DNA from 3 places in the Streptomyces sp. NPDC048383 genome. Region 3 is predicted to be linked to each of the others. Evidence: riboswitches for the same ligand, from Rfam matches in the RefSeq annotation. Region 3 holds a riboswitch; each other region holds the start of a gene.

Region 1 (7,586 bases), on a different contig from region 3:
GGGACCGCCCAGGATCTGCACGACGCCGAAGGAGGTGAAGGTGAACAGGAAGACCATCAGCGCGGCGGCGGCGACGGCCGGCCCGAGCGCGGGCAGCGTCACCCGCCGCCACGCCCCGTAACGCCCCGCGCCGAGGACCCGGGCCGCCTCCTCCTGACGGGGGTCGAGCTGGGCCCACAGGCCGCCGACCGTCCGGACGACGACGGCGTAGTTGAAGAAGACGTGCGCCAGCAGGATCGCCCAAACCGTGGTGTCCAGGCGGACTCCCCACAGCTCGTCCAGCAGTCCGCCGCGCCCGACCAGCGCGAGGAACGCCGTGCCGACGACCACCGTCGGCAGCACGAACGGAACGGTGACCACCGCGCGCAACAGTTGCTTGCCGGGGAACTCGAAGCGGGCGAAGACGTACGCCCCGGGCAGCGCGATCAGCAGGGTGAGCACCGTGGAGGCCAGCGCCTGCCAGGTGGTGAACCACAGCACGTCCGCGATGTCGGGCCGGGCCAGCACCTCGCCGATCCGACCGAACTGCCAACCGGAGTCCGTCCTGAGCCCGCGGCCGACGATCGCGGCCACGGGGTAGGCGAAGAACAGCCCGAAGAAGACGAGCGGCACCACCATCAGGCCCAGCCTGACGGCGGTGGTCCGCCCGCCCTCCTTCGGGGAGCTCCCGCGTGCTACTTCACGACGAGCGAGGACCATGCCTTGACCCACTGCTCACGGTTCTTGGCGATGGCGTCCGGAGTGACGTTCTCCGGCTTCTCGATCACCACACCGTGCTTCGTGAAGACCTCCGGCAGCTGCGCGTCCTTGACCACCGGGTTCACGAACATCTGGAGCGGCATGTCCTCCTGGAACTTCTTGCTCACCAGGAAGTCGAGGAGCGCCTTGCCGCCCTCGGGGTTCTTCGCGCCGTTCAGCAGGCCCGCGAACTCGACCTGGCGGAAGCAGGTTCCGGTGGAGACGCCCGTGGGGGCCTCGGCCGGCTGCGGCTCGCCGTAGAGCACCTCGACCGGCGGGCTGGAGGCGTACGAGACGACCAGCGGACGGTCGCCCTTGGCCTTCTTACCGCCCGCGGAGCCCGAGAAGCGCTCGTTGTAGGCCTGCTCCCAGCCGTCGACGACCTCGACGCCGTTGGCCTTGAGCTTGCTCCAGTAGTCCTTCCAGCCGTCCTCGCCGTACTTGCCGACGGAGGCGAGGAGGAAGCCGAGACCGGGCGAGGACGTCGCGGCGTTCTCGGTGACCAGCAGGTTCTTGTACTCCGGCTTGACCAGGTCGTCCAGCGTCTGCGGCGGGGCGAGCTTCTTGTCGGCGAAGTACTGCTTGTCGTAGTTGACGCAGATGTCACCGGAGTCGATCGGGGTGACGCGGTGCTGCGGGTCGAGCACGAACTCGGACTTGATCCCGTCCATGCCCTTGACCTGGTACGGGGTGAAGATCCCGTTGTCGAGGGCCCGCGAGAGCAGGGTGTTGTCGACACCGAAGAAGACGTCGCCGCGCGGGGAGCCCTTGGTCAGGATCTCCTGGTTGAGCGCCGTGCCGGCGTCGCCGGACTTCAGTCGCTTGACGGTGTAGCCGCTCTGCTGCTCGAACTCCTTCAGGACCGAGTCGGTCACGTTGAAGGAGTCGTGGGAGACGAGGGTGACCGTCTTGGACTTCGGGGCGTCGCTCGCGCCGGCGGTCCTGTCCTTGGCGTCGCCGCCGCCGCAGGCGCTGAGCGTGGTGACGCCGAGCGCGGCCACGAGCGCGGCGCCCGCGATCCTCTGGGTGGTGCTCACTGGTTGATTCCTCCTGGGATGACCAGGAGAAGACGCGGCCCTGCCCGGCGCTCTGCGAGAGCGGACGCCGGGCAGGGCGCAACAGCATGAGTGGTGACCGAACTTCCTACCCCGAATGACCGGGGCGAGGTTCAGAGGGTCTGCGGATGACGGATACCGCACTCTCAGCGCTGTGGCGCTCCCCTGTCGGAATATGAAATTGGTTCGGCCACAGGGTACCCCGCGTCCGAATGTGATCGACCATGGCCGAATTTCGGCCCTATCGCTCCGAGGCGGCCAGCTGGCCGCAGGCGCCGTCGATCTCCTGACCGCGGGTGTCCCGTACGGTCACGGGCACCCCGTGGCGGGCGATGGCCTCGACGAACGCCTTCTCGTCCTCGGGCCGCGAGGCGGTCCACTTCGAGCCCGGGGTCGGGTTCAGCGGGATCAGGTTGACGTGGACGCGCTTGCCCTTGAGGAGCTTGCCGAGCAGGTCACCGCGCCAGGCCTGGTCGTTGATGTCGCGGATCAGGGCGTACTCGATGGAGATCCGGCGGCCGGACTTCTCGGCGTACTCCCAGGCCGCGTCCAGCACCTCACGGACGTTCCAGCGGGTGTTCACCGGGACCAGGGTGTCGCGCAGCTCGTCGTCGGGGGCGTGCAGCGAGACGGCGAGCCGGCACTTGAAGCCCTCGTCCGCGAACCGCAGCATGGCCGGGACCAGGCCGACGGTGGAGACGGTGATGCCGCGCTGCGACAGGCCCAGGCCGTCGGGCTCCGGGTCGGTGAGGCGGCGGATGGCGCCGACGACGCGGTTGTAGTTGGCGAGCGGCTCGCCCATGCCCATGAAGACGATGTTCGACAGCCGGGCCGGGCCGCCCGGGACCTCTCCGTCGCGCAGGGCGCGCATGCCGTCCACGATCTGGTGCACGATCTCGGCGGTGGACAGGTTGCGGTCCAGACCGGCCTGGCCGGTGGCGCAGAACGGGCAGTTCATGCCGCAGCCGGCCTGCGAGGAGATGCACATGGTGACCCGGTCGGGGTAGCGCATCAGCACGGACTCGACGAGCGTGCCGTCGTGCAGCTTCCACAGGGTCTTGCGCGTGGTGTCGTTGTCGCAGCTGATGTGACGCAGGACGTTCATCAGATCGGGCAGCAGCTCCTGCTGGAGCTTCTCCCGGGAGGCCGCGGGGATGTCGGTCCATTCCGCCGGGTCGTGGGCGTAGCGGGCGAAGTAGTGCTGGGAGAGCTGCTTGGCCCGGAACGGCTTCTCACCGATCGCGGCCACCGCCTCCCGGCGCTCGGCCGGGGTGAGGTCGGCGAGGTGCCGGGGCGGCTTCTTGACCCCACGAGGGGCGACGAAGGTGAGCTCTCCCGGAACGGGGCGGGCCATGGCAGGTACTCCTTGTAAGACGAAAGGCGCGCCGCAGAAGCAGCGCGCCCTTCAAGAGTAACCGCCCGGCCCGGTCGAGGCTTTTCCTCCACCGGCCGCCCCGGTACCGCGGCGACCGGTGGATCGGCCGCCGATCAGCGGCGGAGCGGCGGACCTCAGCCGGTGCCGACGAAGGCCGCCAGGAGCAGCCACACGACGGGAGCGGTCGGCAGGAGCGAGTCGAGCCGGTCCATGATGCCGCCGTGGCCCGGCAGCAGCGTGCCCATGTCCTTGATGCCCAGGTCGCGCTTGATCATCGACTCGCCCAGGTCGCCCAGGGTCGCGCTGACCGCGACGGCCAGGCCGAGGACCAGACCCTGCCACCAGGAGCCCCCGTCGATCAGGAACTCCATGCACAGCGCGCCGGCGGCCATCGCGAAGGCCACGGCGCCGAACAGTCCCTCGCGGGTCTTCCCGGGGCTGATGCGCGGCGCCAGCTTCGTCCTGCCGAAGCGCCAGCCCACCGCGTAGGCCCCGGTGTCGCTGACGACGGTCAGCACCAGGAACGTGACCACGCGCTGCGGGCCGTCGTCCGCCGTGAGCAGCATCGTGACGAAGGTGGCCAGGAACGGCACGTAGAACGCCGCGAAGACGCCGGCGGTGACGTCCTTGAGGTAGTCCTCGGGCGGTTCCGTCATCCGCCACACCAGGACCGCGAGCGCGGTCAGGGCCATCGCGACCCAGGCACCCTCGGCCCCGCGGACGTAGCCGGCGATGACCATGGCGGCGCCACCGACCGCGAGCGGGACCAGCGGCGCCTTGATGCCCTTCTTCTCCTGGAGCCGGGAGGTGAGCTCCCACAGACCCACCACGACCGCGACGACGACGACACCGACGAAGACGGCCTTGACGATGAACAGCGAAGCGAAGATCACCGCTCCGAGGCCGATGCCGACCCCTATGGCGGCACGCAGATCCCGCCCCGCGCGCTTCTTCTGCGGAGGCGGTGAGGCGTCCTGCGGTGCCTGCGAGGACGGAGGCGGAGGCGGAGGGCTGGGCATGGGCTCCTGCAACGGCGTCTCGGCGCGGAGCGGGGGGCCGCCCGCGAAGGCGGCCCCCCGATCGCGTGCTTCCCGGTCGTCGAAGGCACGGCCGGCGGCATCGGGCACGATGGGCATGGGCCGAGTGTGCGGGCCCACCAGCGCATCGTATGCGGGACCCGCCGGAACCGGCTCCGTGGCCCAGGGAGAGTCGTTCATCAGACCTCGAGGAGCTCGGCTTCCTTGTGCTTGAGCAGCTCGTCCACCTGCGTGACGTACTTCGCGGTGGTGTCGTCGAGCTCCTTCTCGGCGCGACGCACCTCGTCCTCGCCGGCTTCCTTGTCCTTGACGAGCTTGTCGAGGGCGTCCTTCGCCTTGCGGCGCACGGCGCGGATGGAGACCTTGGAGTCCTCGGCCTTGGTGCGCGCGACCTTGATGTACTCCTTGCGGCGGTCCTGCGTCAGCTCGGGGAAGGTCACCCGGATGATGCGGCCGTCGTTGCTCGGGTTCACACCGAGGTCGGAGTCGCGGATGGCCTGCTCGATGTTGCGCAGGGCGGACGCGTCGAACGGCGTCACGATCGCCATGCGCGGCTCGGGCACCGCGAAGGAGGCGAGCTGGTTGATGGGCGTGATGGCGCCGTAGTAGTCGGCCACGATCTTGTTGAACATGGCCGGGTGCGCACGACCCGTGCGAATCGCGCCGAAGTCTTCCTTGGCGACGACGACGGCCTTCTCCATCTTCTCCTCGGCCTCGAGGAGGATTTCTTCGATCACCACGTGCTCCTGCATGTCAGATATGGATGGTTCAGGCGGGGCGGGGCGGTTCGGGCCGCCCGGACCGGGCCCGGTGAGGGCCCGGCCACGGGGCTCAGACCCGGGTGCCCTGGTCGCTCACGAGCGTGCCGATCTTCTCACCCTTGACGGCGCGGGCGATATTGCCCTCGGCGAGGAGTTCGAAGACCAGGATGGGGAGCCGGTTGTCGCGGCACAGCGTGATGGCGGTGGCGTCGGCGACCTTGAGGTCCCGGGACAGCACCTCGCTGTACTCCAGCGCGTCGAACTTCACCGCGTCCGGGTTGGTCTTCGGGTCGGAGTCGTAGACACCGTCGACGCCGTTCTTGCCCATGAGGAGGGCTTCGGCGTCGATCTCCAGGGCACGCTGGGCGGCCGTGGTGTCGGTGGAGAAGTAGGGCATTCCCATGCCGGCGCCGAAGATGACGACGCGGCCCTTCTCCAGGTGCCGCACGGCACGGAGCGGGATGTACGGCTCCGCGACCTGGCCCATGGTGATGGCGGTCTGCACCCGGCTGTCGATGCCTTCCTTCTCCAGGAAGTCCTGGAGGGCGAGGCAGTTCATGACGGTACCGAGCATGCCCATGTAGTCGGACCGCGCGCGGTCCATGCCGCGCTGCTGCAGCTCGGCGCCGCGGAAGAAGTTGCCGCCGCCGATGACGATCGCGATCTCCGCGCCGTCACGGACCACGGCCGCGATCTCACGGGCGATGGCGTGCACGACGTCGGGGTCGACACCCAGTCCGCCGCCGCCGGAGAAGGCTTCGCCGGACAGCTTCAGCATGAAGCGGCGACCCTTCTTGCCGTGGTCGCTCTTGTCGTCGGAAGCGGTGTGGGGGTCCACGCCCTGATTCATGGGGATCTCCTCGTGCACATACGAAGAAGGCCATTGCCGGTGGGTCCTCGCGGTTCCCTCTTCGGCAATGGCCTCCTCGTCAGATCTGCGGTCGTCTCGCGCGTGCGCGGACGACTGCTTCAGACCCTACCGGGGTCCGGTGTCCGTCGCGTACGGACGGACTCAGATGCCGACCTTGATGCGCGCGAAGCGCTTCAGGGTGACACCGGCCTCGTCCAGAACCTTCTGGACGGACTTCTTGTTGTCCAGCGCGTACGGCTGGCCGAGGAGCGTGACGTCCTTGAAGAAGCCGTTGACGCGACCCTCGACGATCTTGGCGATCGCGGCCTCGGGCTTGCCCTCGGCGCGGGTGACCTCTTCGGCGACGCGGCGCTCGGACTCGACGACGTCGGCCGGAACCTCGTCGGCGGTCAGGTACTTCGGCGCGAACGCGGCGATGTGCTGGGCGATGCCCTTGGCCAGTTCGGCGTCGGCCTTGTCCAGCTCGACCAGGACACCGATCTGCGGGGGCAGGTCGGGCATGGTGCGGTGCATGTACGAGGCCACGAAGGCGCCCTCGTACGACGCGAAGCGGTCCAGGACGATCTTCTCGCCGAGGTTGGCGTTGGCCTCGTCCACGAACGCCTGGACGGTCTTGCCGGCCTCGATCTCGGACGCCAGCAGCGCCTCGATGTCCGCCGGCTTGATGGCGGCGACGTGGGCGGCGAGCTGGTCGGCGACGGCCAGGAACTTCGGGCTCTTGGCCACGAAGTCGGTCTCGCACTTGAGCTCGACGAGCACACCCGAGGTGGCGTCGGCGGCGATCAGGGAGGTGACGGCACCGTTCTCGGCGGAACGGCCCTCGCGCTTGGCGACACCCTTCAGGCCCTTGACGCGCAGGATCTCGTTGGCCTTGGTGACGTCACCGTCGGCCTCGACGAGCGCGTTCTTGCAGTCCAGCATGCCGGCGCCGGTGAGCTCGCGGAGCTTCTTGACGTCAGCGGCGGTGTAGTTCGCCATGAGTCTGTGATTCTCTCTCGAAGTCGTGGATCAACGGGTGAACGGCGGAGGAGTCGCGCTCGTGGCGCGGCTCCCCCGCCGTCATCGTCCGTGCTGCGAGTGCCCGGCGGATGAACGCCGGGCTCTCTCAGAGGGTCAGGCCTGCTCGGCGTCGGCGGCCGGAGCCTCGACGACGGCCTCGGCCTCGGGCGCGGGGGCCTCGTCAGCAGCCTCGACGGCGACCTCGGCCTCGGGAGCGTCGGCAGCGGGAGCGTCGGCCTCGGGGGCGTCGGCAGCGACGGCCTCAGCGGCGGGGGCCTCGGCGTCGTCGGCCTTCTTCTCGCCCTCGAGCAGGTCGCGCTCCCACTCGGCGAGCGGCTCAGCAGCGGCCTTCTCGCCCGGCTTCGAGTCACCGGTGGCGGCACCGGAGCGGGCGATGAGGCCCTCGGCGACGGCGTCGGCGATCACGCGGGTGAGCAGGGTGACGGAGCGGATCGCGTCGTCGTTGCCCGGGATCTTGTAGTCGACCTCGTCGGGGTCGCAGTTGGTGTCGAGGATCGCGACGACCGGGATGTGGAGCTTGCGCGCCTCACCGACGGCGATGTGCTCCTTCTTGGTGTCGACGATCCAGACGGCGCTGGGGACCTTCGACATCTCGCGGATACCACCGAGGGTCTTCTCCAGCTTGATCTTCTCGCGAGAGAGGACCAGGAGCTCCTTCTTGGTGAGACCCGAGGCGGCGACGTCCTCGAAGTCGATGCCCTCAAGCTCCTTCAGACGCTGGAGGCGCTT
Region 2 (7,586 bases), on a different contig from region 3:
GGCCCTCCAGCGCTTCCCGCGCCTGGTCCAGGGTCCGGCCGGTGACGTTCGGCACCTGGACGGGCCGCCCCTTGCTGACGACCAGCGCGACCGCGGTGTCGGGCGCCCGCCGCTGACCGCCCGCCGGGTCGGTGCTGATGACCGAGCCCCGGGCGACGTCCTGGCTGAAGGCCTGCGTGACGATTCCGGGCGCCAGGCCCGTCTTCGTCAGTTCGGCTTTGGCCTCCTCCAACGGCCGACCCTTGAGGTCGGGCACGCCGACGACCTCGGGGCCGCGCGAGACGGTGAGCACCACGGCGCCGTTCCCGCGGATCCGCTTGCCGCCCTCGGGGTCGGTGTTCATCACCGTCCCGCGCTCGAAGGCGTCGCTGAACTTGCGGTCGATCCGCTTCACCCCGAGCCCGGCCGCCGACAGCTGGGACTTCGCCCGCTCCTCGGACTTGCCGAGCAGGTTCGGGACCTTCGTGAACTGGCCGGAGTTGATGTACCAGACGCCCGTGCCGAGACCGAGCGCGAGCAGCACGCCCGCGACGATCAGCAGCGGCCCGCGCCGGGGCCCGCGCGGCAGCCGGCGGCTCGGGGGCGGCGGCGCCGAGGAGGCGAGCGGCGTCGAGGGGGCGAGCGGCGTCGACGCCAGCCGCGAGGTGTGGAGCACCGGCTGCTGATCGTCCACCGCGCGGGGAATCACCCCCGTACGGTCCTCGGCGGCGGTGCGCGTCCGGGCCAGCGCCTGCGGCGGTACGGCGTCCAGCTCGCCCTCGCCGAGGCCGTCCCGCACGCCGCGGACCAGGCCGAGGAGGGCGGCGGCGTCGGAGGGGCGCAGCTCGGGGTTGCGGGCGGCGGCCTGCGCGACGAGCGCGTCGAGACCGGCCGGCAGGCCCGGGACGAGGGCCGACGGGGGCGGCACGTCCTCGTTGAGGTGCTGGTAGAGCACCTGGGCGGGGCTGCCGCCGTTGTGCGGCTTGCTGCCGGTGAGCATTTCGTAGAGCACGACGCCGCAGGCGTAGACGTCCACGCGGGTGTCGGTGATACCGTTCTCGATCTGCTCGGGCGCCAGGTAGGAGACCGTGCCGAGGACCGAGCCGGTGGTGTTCGTGACGGAGCCCACGGAGCGGACCAGCCCGAAGTCGGCCACCTTCACCCGGCCGTCGTCGCCGATCAGGACGTTCTCCGGCTTCATGTCCCGGTGCACGAAACCGGCCCGGTGGGCGGCGCCGAGGGCGGCGAGGACCGGTTCGAGGATGTCGAGGGCGGCCCTCGGCTGGAGCGCGCCGCGCTCGCGGAGCACGTCGCGCAGGGTGCAGCCGGAGACGTACTCCATCGCGAGGTAGGTGTACGGACCGTCGGTCCCCTGATCGAAGACGGCCACCACGTTGGGGTGGGCGAGGCGGGCCACGGACTTCGCCTCGCGGATGAAGCGGTCGACGAAGGCGCCGTCGGCGGCCAGCGCCGGGTGCATCACCTTCAGCGCGAGGACGCGGTCCAGGCGGGTGTCCACGGCCCGGTAGACCGTGGCCATGCCGCCGGCCGCGATGCGGGCATCGATGCGGTAGCGGCCGTCGAGCACGCGCCCGACGAGGGGGTCATCCAGGGTCGTATCCACCCGGCGATTCTACGAGCGCCCACCGCGCCACCGGCCCGGATGGGGGTGGTTGCAGCGCAGCTGTGACGCACGTCCCCCTCCGGGCAGGCGCCCGCAGACCCCTGCCGGCCCCGCCCGGCAGGGCCAGTACCGCAGGGTCAGGAGGTGAAGGCGGGGCGTTCGGGGTCGAGGGCGGCGCGGCCCTCGACGGGGGAGGAGGCTTCGGCGAAGCGCCGCTGCGGGATGCGACCGGCGCGGTGCGCGAGGCGTCCCGCCGAGACGGCGTCCCGCATGGCCGCGGCCATCAGGACCGGGTCCTGGGCCCGGGTCACGGCGGAGGCCAGCATCACCCCCGCGCAGCCCAGCTCCATGGCCAGCGCGACGTCCGACGCCGTGCCGGCCCCCGCGTCCAGGATGACCGGGACACCGGCCCGCTCGACGATCAGCTCGAAGTTGTGCGGGTTGCGGATGCCCATGCCCGAACCGATGGGGGAGCCGAGCGGCATGATCGCCGCGCAGCCCACGTCCTCCAGCTTGCGGGCGAGCACCGGGTCGTCGTTGGTGTACGGCAGGACGGTGAAGCCCTCGTCCACCAGGACCTCGGCGGCGTCCAGCAGCTCGACGCCGTCGGGCAGCAGGGTGCGCTCGTCCGCGACCACCTCCAGCTTGATCCAGTCCGTGCCCAGGGCCTCCCGTGCGAGGCGGGCCGTGAGCACGGCCTCGCCGGCGGTGAAGCAGCCCGCCGTGTTCGGCAGCACGGCGATGTCGAGCTTCGTCAGGACCGACAGCACCGAGCCCTGCACCGTCGGGTCCAGGCGGCGCATCGCCACCGTCGTCAGTTCCGTCCCGGACGCGGTCAGCGCGCGTTCCAGGACGTCCAGGCTCGGCGCGCCGCCGGTGCCCATGATGAGGCGGGAGGAGAAGGTCCGGCCGCCGAGCGCGAAGAGATCGTCCGCCATCGCCGTCAGCCTCCCTGGACCGCGGTGAGGACCTCGACGCGGTCGCCGTCGCCCACGGGGGTGTGCGGCCACTGCCCGCGCGGGACCACGGTCTCGTTGAGGGCGGCGGCGACGCCCTTGGGCGCCCGGGACAAAGTGGCGACCACCGCGTCGAGGGTGGTGCCGGCCGCGAACTCGCGCGGCTCGCCGTTGACGGAGATGGTCATGCGTAGGACTCCTGACGTGCGGGGGAGAAGCGGCGGGGGGTGAAGGGGCGGGCGATCTCCGGTACGACACCGGTCGCCAGCAACTCCGCCATCACGTCCCCGGTGAGGGGCGTCAACAGGACCCCGTTGCGGTAGTGGCCGGTGGCCAGGTGCAGGCCCGGCAGCTCGGTCGGGCCGAGCAGCGGCGCGTTGTCCGGCGAGCCGGGGCGCAGCCCCGCCAGGGTTTCCACCAGCGGGAGTTCGGTGATGCCGGGCACCAACTCGTGGGCGTCGCGCAGCAGCTCGTAGACGCCGCCGGCGGTGACGGTGGTGTCCCAGCCGAGTTCCTCGCTGGTGGCGCCGACGACGAGCTCGCCGCTCTCGCGCGGCACCAGGTAGACGTGGCTGCCGCGCACGACCGCCCGTACGGTCCGCGACAGGAACGGGCCGTACGCGGCCGGTACCGACAGCCGCAGCACCTGCCCCTTCACCGGCCGTACGGGAACGGCCACCTGGGGCGGTACGCCGGCCAGCCGGCCGCTGAGCGAGCCGGCGGCCAGCACCACCTGGTCGGCGAGCACCTCCGTACCGTCGTCCAGGACGGCGCCCGCCGCCCGGTCCCCGCTGGTGAGGAGCCGGTCCGCCCGGCTGCGGCGCAACGTCACCCCGGAGCGTTCGCAGGCGGCCAGCAGCGCGGCCGCGAGCCGGCGCGGATCGACCTGGTGGTCCCCGTCGACCCGCAGCCCGCCGCGCACCCCGGGCGCCAGCATCGGCTCCAGGCGGCGGCACTCGCGGCCGGTGAGCCACTCGGACTCCAGCCCGCAGCGGCGCTGGAGCGCGTGGAGTTCGCGCAGGTGGAGGCGGTCGTCGGCGTCGAGGGCGACGGCCAGGGTGCCGCAGGCCCGGTAGCCGATGTCCATGCCGCCGGCGGCCTCGTGCAGTTCGGCGGCGAAGTCCGGATAGCGGGCGGCGGAAGCCACGTTGAGCCCGAGCAGGGTCTCCTCGCCGTAGTGCAGTTCCGTGACGGCGGCCAGCATGCCCGCCGCGACCCGGGCCGCGCCGCCGCCCGGGTCCGGGTCGGCCAGTACGACGCGCAGGCCGCGCCGGGCGGCCCGCCAGGCGATGACCAGGCCGATGATCCCGCCCCCGATGACGAGGACGTCGGATCCCTTCCGAGATGAGTGCATGGGCGTCCAGCCCCTCCCTTCGCCGGCATGACCCGGATCAGGTTCGTACGGTCGGAGGCCGGCCAGCCTCCCTCTCAGCCCGGTGCGCCCGGACTCCCGCGATGGGTAACGGTGGCCAGACTAACCCCGTGGCCGGTGGCGGGTAAGGCTGCCTCCCCGCTGCCTCCCGCCGTCCCGCCACCGCCCCGGCGCTGTTCGGCCCGTGGGCTCCCCGCCGTCCCGCCCGGGCCGCCGCACCCGCTATTCCTGACGAATCGTCAGGGAACTAGGCTGGGTCGGGTGAGCGAGCAGACGCAACAGACGAAGCCCGGTGTCGTGATCGTCGGCGCCGGAATGGCCGGGGTGCAGACCGCGGTGGCCCTGCGCGAACAGGGCTTCACCGGCCCCGTGACCCTGCTGGGAGCCGAACCCCACCAGCCCTACGACCGGCCCCCGCTGTCCAAGGCGGTGCTGCTCGGCAAGGCGGAGGACTCCGCCTTCGACGTCGACTTCGAGGGCCTGGACATCGAGCTGCGGCTCGGCACCGAGGTCACCGGCTTGCGGCACGCCGCCCGCGAACTGGACACCGGGGCCGGACCCGTCCCGTACGGGGCCCTCGTCCTGGCCACCGGCGCGCGACCGCTGACCCTGCCCGGCACCGAAGGCGTCCCCGGCGTGCACCTGCTGCGCACCCTCGACGACGCCGCCCGGCTGCGGCCCGTCCTGGCCGCCGCCCCCGCCACCGTCGTCGTCGGGGCCGGCTGGATCGGCGCCGAGTTCGCCACCGCCGCCCGCGCGGCGGGCTGCGCCGTGACCGTCGTCGAGGCGGCGGACCGGGTCCTGGCGGGCGCCCTCCCGGCCGAGGTCACCGCCCCGATGGCGCACTGGTACGCCGAGGCGGGCGCCGAGCTGATCACCGGCGCGAAGGTGGCCGGCGTCGAGGAGGGCCGGGTCCGGCTCGCGGACGGCCGGGAACTGGCGGCGGACGCCGTCGTCGTCGGCATCGGCGCCCGCCCCGCGACGGACTGGCTGGCCGGCACCGGCGTCGACCTCGGCCCCGACGGCTCCGTCACCGCGGACGCCCACCTGCGCACCACCCTCCCCGGGGTGTACGCCGTCGGCGACTGCTCCTCCTTCCCCTCGGCCCGCTACGGTGCGCGGCTGCTGGTCCACCACTGGGACAACGCCCTCCAGGGGCCGCGCGCCGTCGCGGCGAACATCCTGGCGGGGGAGCCCGTACGGGCCTACGACCCGGTGCCGTACTTCTGGTCGGAGCAGTTCGGCCGCTTCGTCCAGTACGAGGGACACCACGCCGGGGCCGACACCCTGCTGTGGCGCGGCGACCCGGGCGGGGCGGGCTGGTCGGTGTGCTGGCTGCGGGACGCCGCCCTGGTCGCGGTCCTGGCCGTCGGCCGGCCGCGGGACCTCGCACAGGGCCGCAAGCTCATCGAGTCGGGCGTCCGGCTCGACCCGGCCCGGGTGGCGGACCCCGCCGCCCCGCTGAAGTCCGCCACCGCCTGACGGCCGGGGCGGGCCGGGACACGGGCGGGGACGCGGCCGGGCGGAGCGGGGAAGTCCGCACCGCGCCGCCCGGGCGGGAGGCGGCCCGGACCCCGGACGGACGGGCCAGGTACCGGCGGCCCGTCCGAGATGGCAGGCTTGTGTCCGTGACCGAGATTGACGCAAAGATCGATGCCCTCGTCCCCTCCTGGCTGCACCTCCCCGACATCGCGGAGATGCTCGACATCGAGGTGACCCGGGTCCGCCAGATGGTCAAGGAAGGCCAGCTCATCGCCGTACGCCGGGGCGAGAACCGCACCCTGCAGGTTCCGGCCCAGTTCATCGACGGCGACAAGGTCGTGAAGGGCCTCGTGGGCCTCCTGACCGTGCTGCGCGACGACCGCTTCTCCGAGGAGGAGATCCTGGAATGGCTCTTCACCGAGGATCCGACCCTGCCCGGCAGCCCCGTGCAGGCGTTGAGTGAGAATCGCGGCACGGAGGTGAAGCGCCGCGCGCAGGCGCTCGCCCTCTGATGAGCTGATCCACCGGTGTGCGGGCCGGTCCCACCGACCCGCACACCGCCACCACCACGGGGGGAACACCCATGCAGCAGCTGTCCGACGCCCGGCTCTACCTGTGCACGGACGCCCGCAGGCGGCAGGGTGACCTCCCCGAGTTCCTGGACGCCGTCCTGGCCGGCGGCGTGGACATCGTCCAGCTCCGGGACAAGGGCATGGAGGCCGGCGAGGAGCTGGAACACCTCCAGGTCTTCGCCGAGGCGGCCCGCCGCCACGGCAAGCTCCTCGCCGTCAACGACCGCGCCGACGTCGCGCACGCCATCGGCTCCGACGTCCTGCACCTCGGCCAGGGAGACATCCCCGTCCCGGCCGCCCGCGCCATCCTCGGTGGCGGCGTCCTCATCGGCCGCTCCTGCCACTCGGAGTCCGAGGTCGACGAGGCGGCCGCCGAGCCCGGCGTCGACTACTTCTGTACCGGCCCCTGCTGGCCCACCCCCACCAAGCCGGGCCGACACGCCCCCGGCCTCGACCTCGTCCGCCACGCCGCCGCCCTGCGCCAGGACCGGCCCTGGTTCGCCATCGGCGGCATCGACGCCGGCAACCTGGACGAGGTCCTGGACGCCGGCGCCACCCGCGTCGTCGTCGTACGGGCCCTCACCGAGTCCTCCGACCCCGGCGCGGCCGCCGCGGACCTCGCCCGGCGCGTGCGCGCCCGCGCCGAGGTCGCCGCGGGCTGAGGCCGCCGGGGCACGGCGTTCCGGGTCGACGTCACGGCCCGGGAACCTCCCCGCAGGGTGTCCAAAAATGTGTCCAATGGATGGACGCGGCTTCGATGACCGGCAAGCCGCGTCTAACCTGCCCGTATGGCCCTTGGTACCGCTTCCACCTGGTCGGATCGTGCGCACACGGTCCGCGATCTCATCGCGTCCGGGGGCTCGTACTCATTCGAGTTCTGGGCTCCCAAGACGGAGAAGGGCGAGCGCAACCTCTGGAACGCGCTCCGCCGGATCGAGGCGGTTTCCCCGAGCTTCGTCTCGGTGACCTACGGGGCCGGTGGCTCCACCCGCGGCGGCACCGTCCGCGCGACCCAGCAGATCGCCGCCGACACCACCCTGACACCCGTCGCGCACCTCACCGCCGTGGACCACTCGGTCGCCGAGCTGCGCCACGTCATCGGCCAGTTCGCGGACGCCGGGATCCGCAACATGCTCGCGCTGCGCGGGGACCCGCCGGGCGACCCGATGGCGCCGTGGGTCAAGCATCCCGAGGGCGTGGACTACGCCGCCGACCTGGTCCGGCTGCTCAAGGAGTCCGGGGACTTCTGCGTCGGCGTCGCCGCGTTCCCCGAGATGCACCCCCGCTCGGAGGACTGGGACACGGACATCCGGCACTTCGTGGACAAGTGCCGCGCGGGCGCGGACTACGCCATCACCCAGATGTTCTTCGATCCGGAGAATTATCTGCGGCTGCGCGACAGCGTCGCGAAGGCGGGCTGCGACACCCCGATCATCCCCGAGGTCATGCCTGTTGTGGGCGTCAAACAGCTCGACCGGCTGCCGCAACTCAGCACCGCCGTCTTCCCCGAGAACGTGAAAGAGCGCATGCTCGCGGTCAAGGACGATCCCGCCGCTGTACGCTCCATTGGCATCGAGTTCGCCACGGAGTTCTGCGCGCGG
Region 3 (7,586 bases):
GCCGAGCAACTGCGCACGATGGCACTGAACGCCATCGCGCTGCTGACCGCTGCGGCGGCCGCCGAGTACGACCACTACGTGAAGGTCCGCGCGGAACTGCGCGGCGAGGCGCTGTCGGCCTCCGCCGACGGTGGGGAGTACGCCACGGGCGACCGGGACGACGGGGCCGGGGTGAGCGCCGTGGTCGCCGTCCTGGCGCCCGTCCTGGCCGGTACCGCCATGCTGATCTTCCTGCTGGTGGGCTACGGCCTGAAGCTGATCGAGCCCGAGCCGGCCTTCGCCAAGACGATGCTGACGGCCGGCTGGCTCTTCGGGGCCCTCACCGTGGCCGCCCTGCTGTTCGCGGTCATCGGACTGTTGGTGACCGCCCTGCGCAACAGTTCGACGGAGGTCGCCCCAGTGGAGACCGCGGTGATCCCCGAAGAGCTCTCGCGGGCCCGGGAAGCGTGGCGCAACGCGCTGCTGGAGCGGGGCATCGTCCCGTTCCTGCGGGACGCCCTGGCCGATCCGAGCGCCGACGGCTATCCGACCCCCCGCACACCGGGGGCCGGGCGCATCCCCCAGTTGGGATACACCCGGCCCGACTTCACCAGTCCCGGATCCGCCTCACAGGGACCCCGACCGGGCTACGCGTCCCCGGACTTCACCAGCCCGGACTTCGGCGGCCCGGGACACGAACCGGAGTGACCGGCTAGGAACCGGCGTTCAGGGGTGCTCCGTGCGGCAGGTCGCCCTTGAACTGCTTGGCCCTCAGGGTGCCCGGCGTGGGGGCGGGGGTGAGTTCGATCCAGGCCTCGTCCCAGATGAAGTTGCTGCCGTTGGTGTCACCGTGCGTCTGGTAGACCCTGCCGTCGGTGGTCAGGACCCTGATGTAGGCGTCATTGCCCTGGTCGATGATCGAAATGCTGCAGGCCGTTCCGAAGGGGTAGTTCGGGTTGTCCGAGTTCGTCAGGTCCTGCCAGACGGGGGCCCCGCCCGTGGAGCTGGAGCGGCCGGCGTAGGCGATGCCGTTCGTGAGGGCCGCACTGAACGACTCGGTGTTCGAAGGCGCGTAGCTGTCGATGTCACTACAGGGGCCGGTCGCACCCTGCGGGCCGGTCGGGCCCTGGGGACCCGTCGGACCTTGGGGGCCGGTCGCACCCGTCGCGCCCTTCGGTCCTCGGGGGCCCCGCGGTCCGGTCGGTCCGACCTTGCAGTCGTCCCTGCCCGGGTCCGCCTTGGCCGCCGCCGCGTCGTCACCGCGGTCCGGTCTCTGCTTCGACGGCTTGCAGGGCTCCCCGCCACCGCTCCGTACGCTCGGTACGTTCGCGGTGGGCGACACGGCGAAGGCCGTCGGAGCCACGATTCCCACCAGGACCAGGGGGACGGAGGCCAATGTTCCTCCGGCCAGCCAGCCCGCTCGTCGGGGCAAGGGCCTCGCAATGGATCGGGACCTGTCTTCAGAACTCATCTGCCGCTCCTCGCGCGCACGGGATCGAATGCTTCTCCGAAGTTCGGACATCGGCCCGGACTCCGGGCGACATCTTGAGGACACCCCCGGCCGCGCGGCGCGACGACGCGCCCTGGCGTCAGCGGAACGGCTCATCGGGGAGGGTCCAATTGGCCTCCCGCGAGGGCCACCCGGGTTCGGGCTCCGGCGTGCCTCGCCCCTCGCCGGCGGCACCGTCCCTAGGGTCAGCGGCCGTGAAGCCGACGATTTGCCTCTGCATGATCGTGAAGAACGAGTCCGCCGTCATCGAACGCTGCCTCGCGTCGGTGAGGGGGCTCATCGATACCTGGGCCATCTCCGACACGGGATCCACGGACGGAACCCGACAACTGATCCGAACGGCCCTGGAGGGAATCCCCGGGGAGCTCCACGAGGAACCGTGGGTCGACTTCGGGCACAACCGCAGCCTCAACATCAGACACGGGCTCGGCAAGGCCGACTACCTCCTGCTCCTCGACGCCGACCACGTCCTGCGCCCCGAAGGGCCGCTGCCCACCCTCACCGCGGACTCGTACATGCTCCGCCACGCGGGCGCCACCGAGTACCGCATCAAGCGCCTGGTCCGTGCCGATCTCCCCTGGCGGTACGAGGGCGTCACCCACGAGTACCTGACCTGCGATCGCCGCGACGAGAACGACCAGCGCCCCGGCCTTCAGGAGAACCTCGACGCCCTCGTCATCGAGGACCACGCCGACGGCGGCTCCCGGCACGACAAGTTTGAGCGGGACGCCCGGCTGCTCGGCGCCGAACTCCAGCGCGACCCCGCCAACACCCGGACCGTCTTCTACCTCGCCCAGACCTTGCGGGACATGGGTGACACCGGAGCCTCGATCAAGCTCTACGAGCGCCGCGCCGGTATGGGCGGTTGGGCCGAGGAGGTCTACTACGCACTGCTCCAAGTCGGCGTCCTGCACGGTGAGACCGGCGACTGGCCCGCCGCGATGGACGCCCTCTCCCGGGCCTGGGACTCGCGTCCCGACCGGCTGGAGGCCTGCTACGAGCTCGCCGCCCGACTCAGAATGCTCGGCCGCTACCACTCGGCGCATGCCATCACCGCAGCCGTACTGGATCGGCCGACACCGGACGATCTGCTCTTCGTCCAGCCCTGGGTCTACCGGTGGGGGCTGCTCTTCGAGCATTCGATCAACGCCTACTGGGTCGGCGACATGAACGCCTCCCTCAGCGCCTGCGACCGGCTGCTCGCGATGCCCGACCTGCCGGAGGCGTACCGGCGCCAGACGCAGGACAACCGCGCATTCGCCGTAGCCGCCCTCTGCCCCCCGTCCGCGGGGGTTTCACGTGAAACGAAGGCTCCCGTTTCACGTGAAACGTCGCGGCCCGCCGCGTTCTAGGACGCGGCGGCGCGATCACCCAGGGCCCGGCGGCGGCGGCCGGCGTCCGCCAGGGCCGGCGGGCGCCAGACGCCGTCCGGGCGGTAGAGGTTGGTGCCGGGCGCGACGATCTCGTCGATCCGGTCCAGCACCGCGTTGTCGAGCACCAGCCCGGCGCCCTTCACCAGGGACTCCATCTGCTCCATCGTGCGAGGCCCGATGATCACCGAGGTGACGGCGGGATGGGCGAGGGGGAAGGCCACGGCCAGTTCGGGCAGCGTGCAGCCGATGGATTCGGAGAGCTCGACCAGCTGTTCCACGGCCTCCAGCTTGGCGACGTTGCCCGGGATCGCCGGGTCGAACCGTGCCGGCGTGAGCGCCGCCCGTCCCGAGGTCAGGTCGATCGGCCCACCGAGACGGTACTTTCCGCTCAGGAACCCCGACGCGAGCGGGCTCCAGGTCAGCACTCCCATTCCGTACCGGAGCGCGACGGGCAGCACGTCCGCCTCGATCCCCCGCGCGAGGATCGAGTACGGGGGCTGCTCCGTGCGGAACCGGGGCAACGCCCGCCGCTCCGCCACGTGGTGCGCCTCGACGAGCTCCTCGGCGGGGAACGTCGAGCACCCGAAGGCGCGGATCTTGCCGGCCCGGACCAAGTCGCCGAGGACCGCCAGGGTCTCTTCGACATCGGTCGTGTGGTCCGGCCGGTGCACCTGGTAGAGGTCGATCCAGTCGGTGTCCAGCCGGCGCAGGCTGTCCTCCACCGCCCGCACGATCCACCGCCGCGAATTGCCGCTGCGGTTGCGGCCCTCGCCCATCCGGAAGTGGACCTTCGTGGCGAGCACCACGTCGTCGCGCCGCGCCGTGAGCGCCTTGCCGACGATCACCTCGGACTCACCGGCGGAGTACATGTCCGCCGTGTCGACGAAGTTGATGCCCCGGTCGAGTGCGGCATGGATGATCCGCACACACTCCTCGTGGTCCGGGTTGCCCATCGCGCCGAACATCATCGTGCCCAGGCAGTGGGCGCTCACCTCGATGCCGGTACCGCCAAGACTTCGGTATCCCATGGTCATGCGGCCGCACTCTAGGACCTGGAGCGCGCTCCAGGTCAAGGGTCGAGCTCCCGGGCCGGTACGTTCGAACTCCCGCCCCCCGAACTCTCAGCGCCCGGACATGGCGCTGCTCCCGACCGACGGAAATCCGCCGGGCGGGAGCAGCACTCCCCCCGAACAGTGCGTCAGTCCGCCAGCGGCAGATAGACGCGGTTGCCCGCAGCGGCGAACTCGGCGGACTTCTCCGCCATGCCCGCCTCGATCTCGTCGGCCTTCAGGTCCCCGCCGTGCTGACGGCGGATGTCCTGCGAGATCTTCATGGAGCAGAACTTGGGACCGCACATCGAGCAGAAGTGCGCGGTCTTGGCCGGCTCGGCCGGCAGGGTCTCGTCGTGGAACTCACGGGCCGTGTCCGGGTCGAGGGCCAGGTTGAACTGGTCCTCCCAGCGGAACTCGAACCGTGCGTCCGACAGGGCGTCGTCCCACTCCTGGGCGCCCGGGTGCCCCTTGGCCAGGTCCGCCGCGTGGGCGGCGATCTTGTAGGTGATGACTCCGGTCTTCACGTCGTCGCGGTTCGGCAGGCCCAGGTGCTCCTTGGGCGTGACGTAGCAGAGCATCGCCGTGCCCCACCAGGCGATCATCGCGGCGCCGATGCCCGAGGTGATGTGGTCGTAGGCGGGCGCGACGTCCGTGGTCAGCGGGCCGAGCGTGTAGAACGGCGCCTCTTCGCAGATCTCCTGCTGGAGGTCGATGTTCTCCTTGATCTTGTGCATCGGGACGTGGCCCGGGCCCTCGATCATCGTCTGGACGTTGTGGCGCTTGGCGATGGTGTTCAGCTCGCCCAGCGTCTTCAACTCGGCGAACTGCGCGGCGTCGTTGGCGTCGGCGATGGAGCCGGGGCGCAGGCCGTCGCCCAGCGAGTACGTGACGTCGTAGGTCGCGAGGATGTCGCAGAGCTCTTCGAAGTTCGTGTAGAGGAAGTTCTCCTTGTGGTGCGCCAGGCACCACGCGGCCATGATCGAACCGCCGCGGGAGACGATTCCGGTCTTGCGCCGGGCGGTCAGCGGCACGTACGGCAGCAGCACGCCGGCGTGGACCGTCATGTAGTCGACGCCCTGCTCGGCCTGCTCGATGACCGTGTCCTTATAGATCTCCCAGGTCAGGTCCTCGGCGCGGCCGTCGACCTTCTCCAGCGCCTGGTAGAGCGGCACGGTGCCGATCGGGACGGGAGAGTTGCGCAGCACCCATTCGCGCGTGGTGTGGATGTTGCGGCCGGTCGAGAGGTCCATGACCGTGTCGGCGCCCCACTTGGTGGCCCAGGTCATCTTGTCGACCTCCTCCTCGATGGAGGAGGTGACCGCGGAGTTTCCGATGTTGGCGTTGACCTTCACCAGGAACCGCTTGCCGATGATCATCGGCTCGATCTCGGGGTGGTTCACGTTGGCCGGCAGGACCGCGCGACCTGCGGCGATCTCTTCGCGGACGACCTCGGCGGAGACGTTCTCGCGGATCGCGACGTACTCCATCTCCGGAGTGATCTCGCCGCGTCGGGCGTACGCGAGCTGGGTGACGGCGGCCCCGCCACGGCCGCGGCGGGGCTGCCGCGGACGGCCCGGGAAGACCGCGTCCAGGTTCTTGAGGCCGCCACGGGGCGAGGTGTGCTTGATGCCGTCGTCCTCGGGGCGCGCGGGGCGGCCCGCGTACTCCTCGGTGTCGCCACGGCTGATGATCCAGTTCTCGCGCAGCGGCGCGAGGCCCCGACGGACGTCCGTCTCGATCCCGGGGTCGGTGTACGGCCCGGACGTGTCATAGAGCGTCACGTCCTTGCCGTTGGTGAGGTGGACCTGGCGGACGGGCACCCGGATGTCGGGGCGGGAGCCCGCCACGTAACCCTTGTGCCAGCCCGGCTGGCGCTCGTTCCCGCCGTCGGCGTCCTGGCTGACGGCAGGCGTGCGTGCGTCCTGAATGGTCATGAGACCGTATCTCCCTACGCCGGCATTACCCGGTAACAGGTTCGGCGGTCGACGCAGCCTCTTCCCGTACGCGTTCTCATGTGCGTACGGTGATCAGCGCCCTCTCAGCCCGGTGCTCCGAGCTCCCGCGTTGTGCAAAGGTGCCCCCACGCTAGCGTCATCTGTGGCGTGCTGAACAGTGGGCCCCCTCATCTCTTGCGATGATCTGCCGGTGACGTCCTCGCCGCAGCCCCCCACCGAGCCCACCGAACCCACGGGTCACCACGACCATGAGCCCGCACCCCACGGGCATGCGGCCGTGCCCGCCCCAGGCCATTCCCACAGCCACAGTCACGGGCCGGCGGCTCCCGTTTCCCAGCACCTGCGCAAGGTCATCGCCGCGGTGCTGATCCCCTTCGCCGCGGCCGTCTTCATCGGCATGGCGGTCCTGTGGCCGGGCGGCGCACCCGCCCACGAGCGGACCGGCGTGGGCTTCGACCGGCAGACCCAGCAGGGGCAGGTCGTCGCGCTCGAAAGCGTCGACTGCAAATCGGTGAACGCCTCGCAGGTACCGGCGACGGGCGACCTCACGACCCCCCAGGGCCGCGAGGCGGACGCCGCGCAGAACGGCGACTGCAAGAAGGCCACCGTCGTGGTCGGCAGCGGTCCGGACAAGGGGCGCGCCTTCTTCGAGATCGTCCAGCCGGGGGCGCCGCGGCAGTTGGAGCAGGGCCAGGAGGTGGTCGTCGCCCACGCGCCGGACGCCCCGCGGGACCTCCAGTACTCGGTGATCGACGTGAACCGGAAGCTGCCGATGGCGCTGTTGGCCGGCATCTTCGCGGTGGCCGTCGTCGTGGTCGGCCGACTGCGGGGACTGTTCGCCCTCATCGCCCTCGTGATCAGCTTCGCGATCCTGACCCTGTTCATCCTCCCGGCGATCCTGCAGGGCTCGAACCCCCTGGTCGTCGCGATCGTCGGAGCCAGCGCGATCATGCTGATCGCCCTCTACATGTGCCACGGGCTGACGGCGAGGACCTCGGTCGCCGTTCTCGGCACGCTCGTCTCGCTGTTGCTGATCGGCCTGTTGGGCTCGGTGTTCATCGACTGGGCGTTCCTGAGCGGCAACACCGATGACAACACCGGCCTGATCCACGGTCTCTACCCCGACATCGACATGAGCGGTTTGCTGCTCGCAGGTGTGATCATCGGCTCGCTCGGCGTACTCGACGACGTGACGGTCACCCAGACCTCGGCGGTGTGGGAACTCCACCAGGCCGACCCGAAGATGGGGCCGCGCGCCTTGTACGGGGCGGCGATCAGGATCGGCCGCGACCACATCGCCTCCGTGGTGAACACCCTCGTACTCGCCTACGCGGGCGCCGCGTTGCCCCTGTTGTTGCTGTTCTCGATCGCCAACAGCAGCATAGGAGCGGTGGCGAACAGCGAACTGGTGGCGGAGGAGATCGTACGGACCCTCGTGGGCTCGATCGGCCTCGTCGCGTCGGTGCCCGTGACGACGGCCCTGGCCGCACTGGTGGTCTCGGCGGACCGGCCGGGCGCCCCGGCCGCCGCGGCGGCTTCGGGGCCGGTCCGCGGCGGCAAGGGGCGGCGACGCAAGCGCTGAGCGACGGGTGGGGGGTGCCTCCCTCAGCCGGCGTTCCGTTCGTTGTGCTGGGCTTCGGCGAGGATCTTGTCGAGCGCCTCGTCGAGATCTCCCTCGAAATCACCCAGGTTGCGCTCCTGACCGAGCGGAACAAGC

What was found. A riboswitch is a leader RNA that binds a small molecule or an ion and turns the genes downstream of it on or off. The one in region 3 is predicted to bind thiamine pyrophosphate.
Region 1: linked by a shared signal. The riboswitch ahead of AB0D46_RS05245 (thiamine ABC transporter substrate-binding protein) and the one ahead of thiC (phosphomethylpyrimidine synthase ThiC) in region 3 are both predicted to bind thiamine pyrophosphate.
Region 2: linked by a shared signal. The riboswitch ahead of thiO (glycine oxidase ThiO) and the one ahead of thiC (phosphomethylpyrimidine synthase ThiC) in region 3 are both predicted to bind thiamine pyrophosphate.

What each region holds. Positions count from the first base shown of each region.
Region 1 covers NZ_JBEZKS010000004.1:79,517-87,102, reverse strand. The annotation lists gene AB0D46_RS05250 (iron ABC transporter permease) at 1-618, opposite strand, end outside; gene AB0D46_RS05245 (thiamine ABC transporter substrate-binding protein) at 675-1,775, opposite strand; TPP riboswitch at 1,861-1,970, opposite strand; gene rlmN (23S rRNA (adenine(2503)-C(2))-methyltransferase RlmN) at 2,035-3,147, opposite strand; gene AB0D46_RS05235 (phosphatidate cytidylyltransferase) at 3,303-4,385, opposite strand; gene frr (ribosome recycling factor) at 4,385-4,942, opposite strand; gene pyrH (UMP kinase) at 5,037-5,816, opposite strand; gene tsf (translation elongation factor Ts) at 5,979-6,815, opposite strand; gene rpsB (30S ribosomal protein S2) at 6,951-7,586, opposite strand, start outside.
Region 2 covers NZ_JBEZKS010000032.1:34,704-42,289, reverse strand. The annotation lists gene pknB (Stk1 family PASTA domain-containing Ser/Thr kinase) at 1-1,603, opposite strand, end outside; gene AB0D46_RS21865 (thiazole synthase) at 1,741-2,541, opposite strand; gene thiS (sulfur carrier protein ThiS) at 2,547-2,747, opposite strand; gene thiO (glycine oxidase ThiO) at 2,744-3,913, opposite strand; TPP riboswitch at 3,911-4,023, opposite strand; gene AB0D46_RS21850 (FAD-dependent oxidoreductase) at 4,193-5,413, shown strand; gene AB0D46_RS21845 (Rv2175c family DNA-binding protein) at 5,560-5,925, shown strand; gene thiE (thiamine phosphate synthase) at 5,997-6,647, shown strand; gene metF (methylenetetrahydrofolate reductase [NAD(P)H]) at 6,774-7,586, shown strand, end outside.
Region 3 covers NZ_JBEZKS010000001.1:180,718-188,303, forward strand. The annotation lists gene AB0D46_RS00865 (hypothetical protein) at 1-687, shown strand, start outside; gene AB0D46_RS00870 (hypothetical protein) at 692-1,375, opposite strand; gene AB0D46_RS00875 (glycosyltransferase) at 1,708-2,841, shown strand; gene AB0D46_RS00880 (aldo/keto reductase) at 2,838-3,890, opposite strand; gene thiC (phosphomethylpyrimidine synthase ThiC) at 4,061-5,848, opposite strand; TPP riboswitch at 5,843-5,987, opposite strand; gene AB0D46_RS00890 (YibE/F family protein) at 6,060-7,451, shown strand; gene AB0D46_RS00895 (SsgA family sporulation/cell division regulator) at 7,475-7,586, opposite strand, start outside.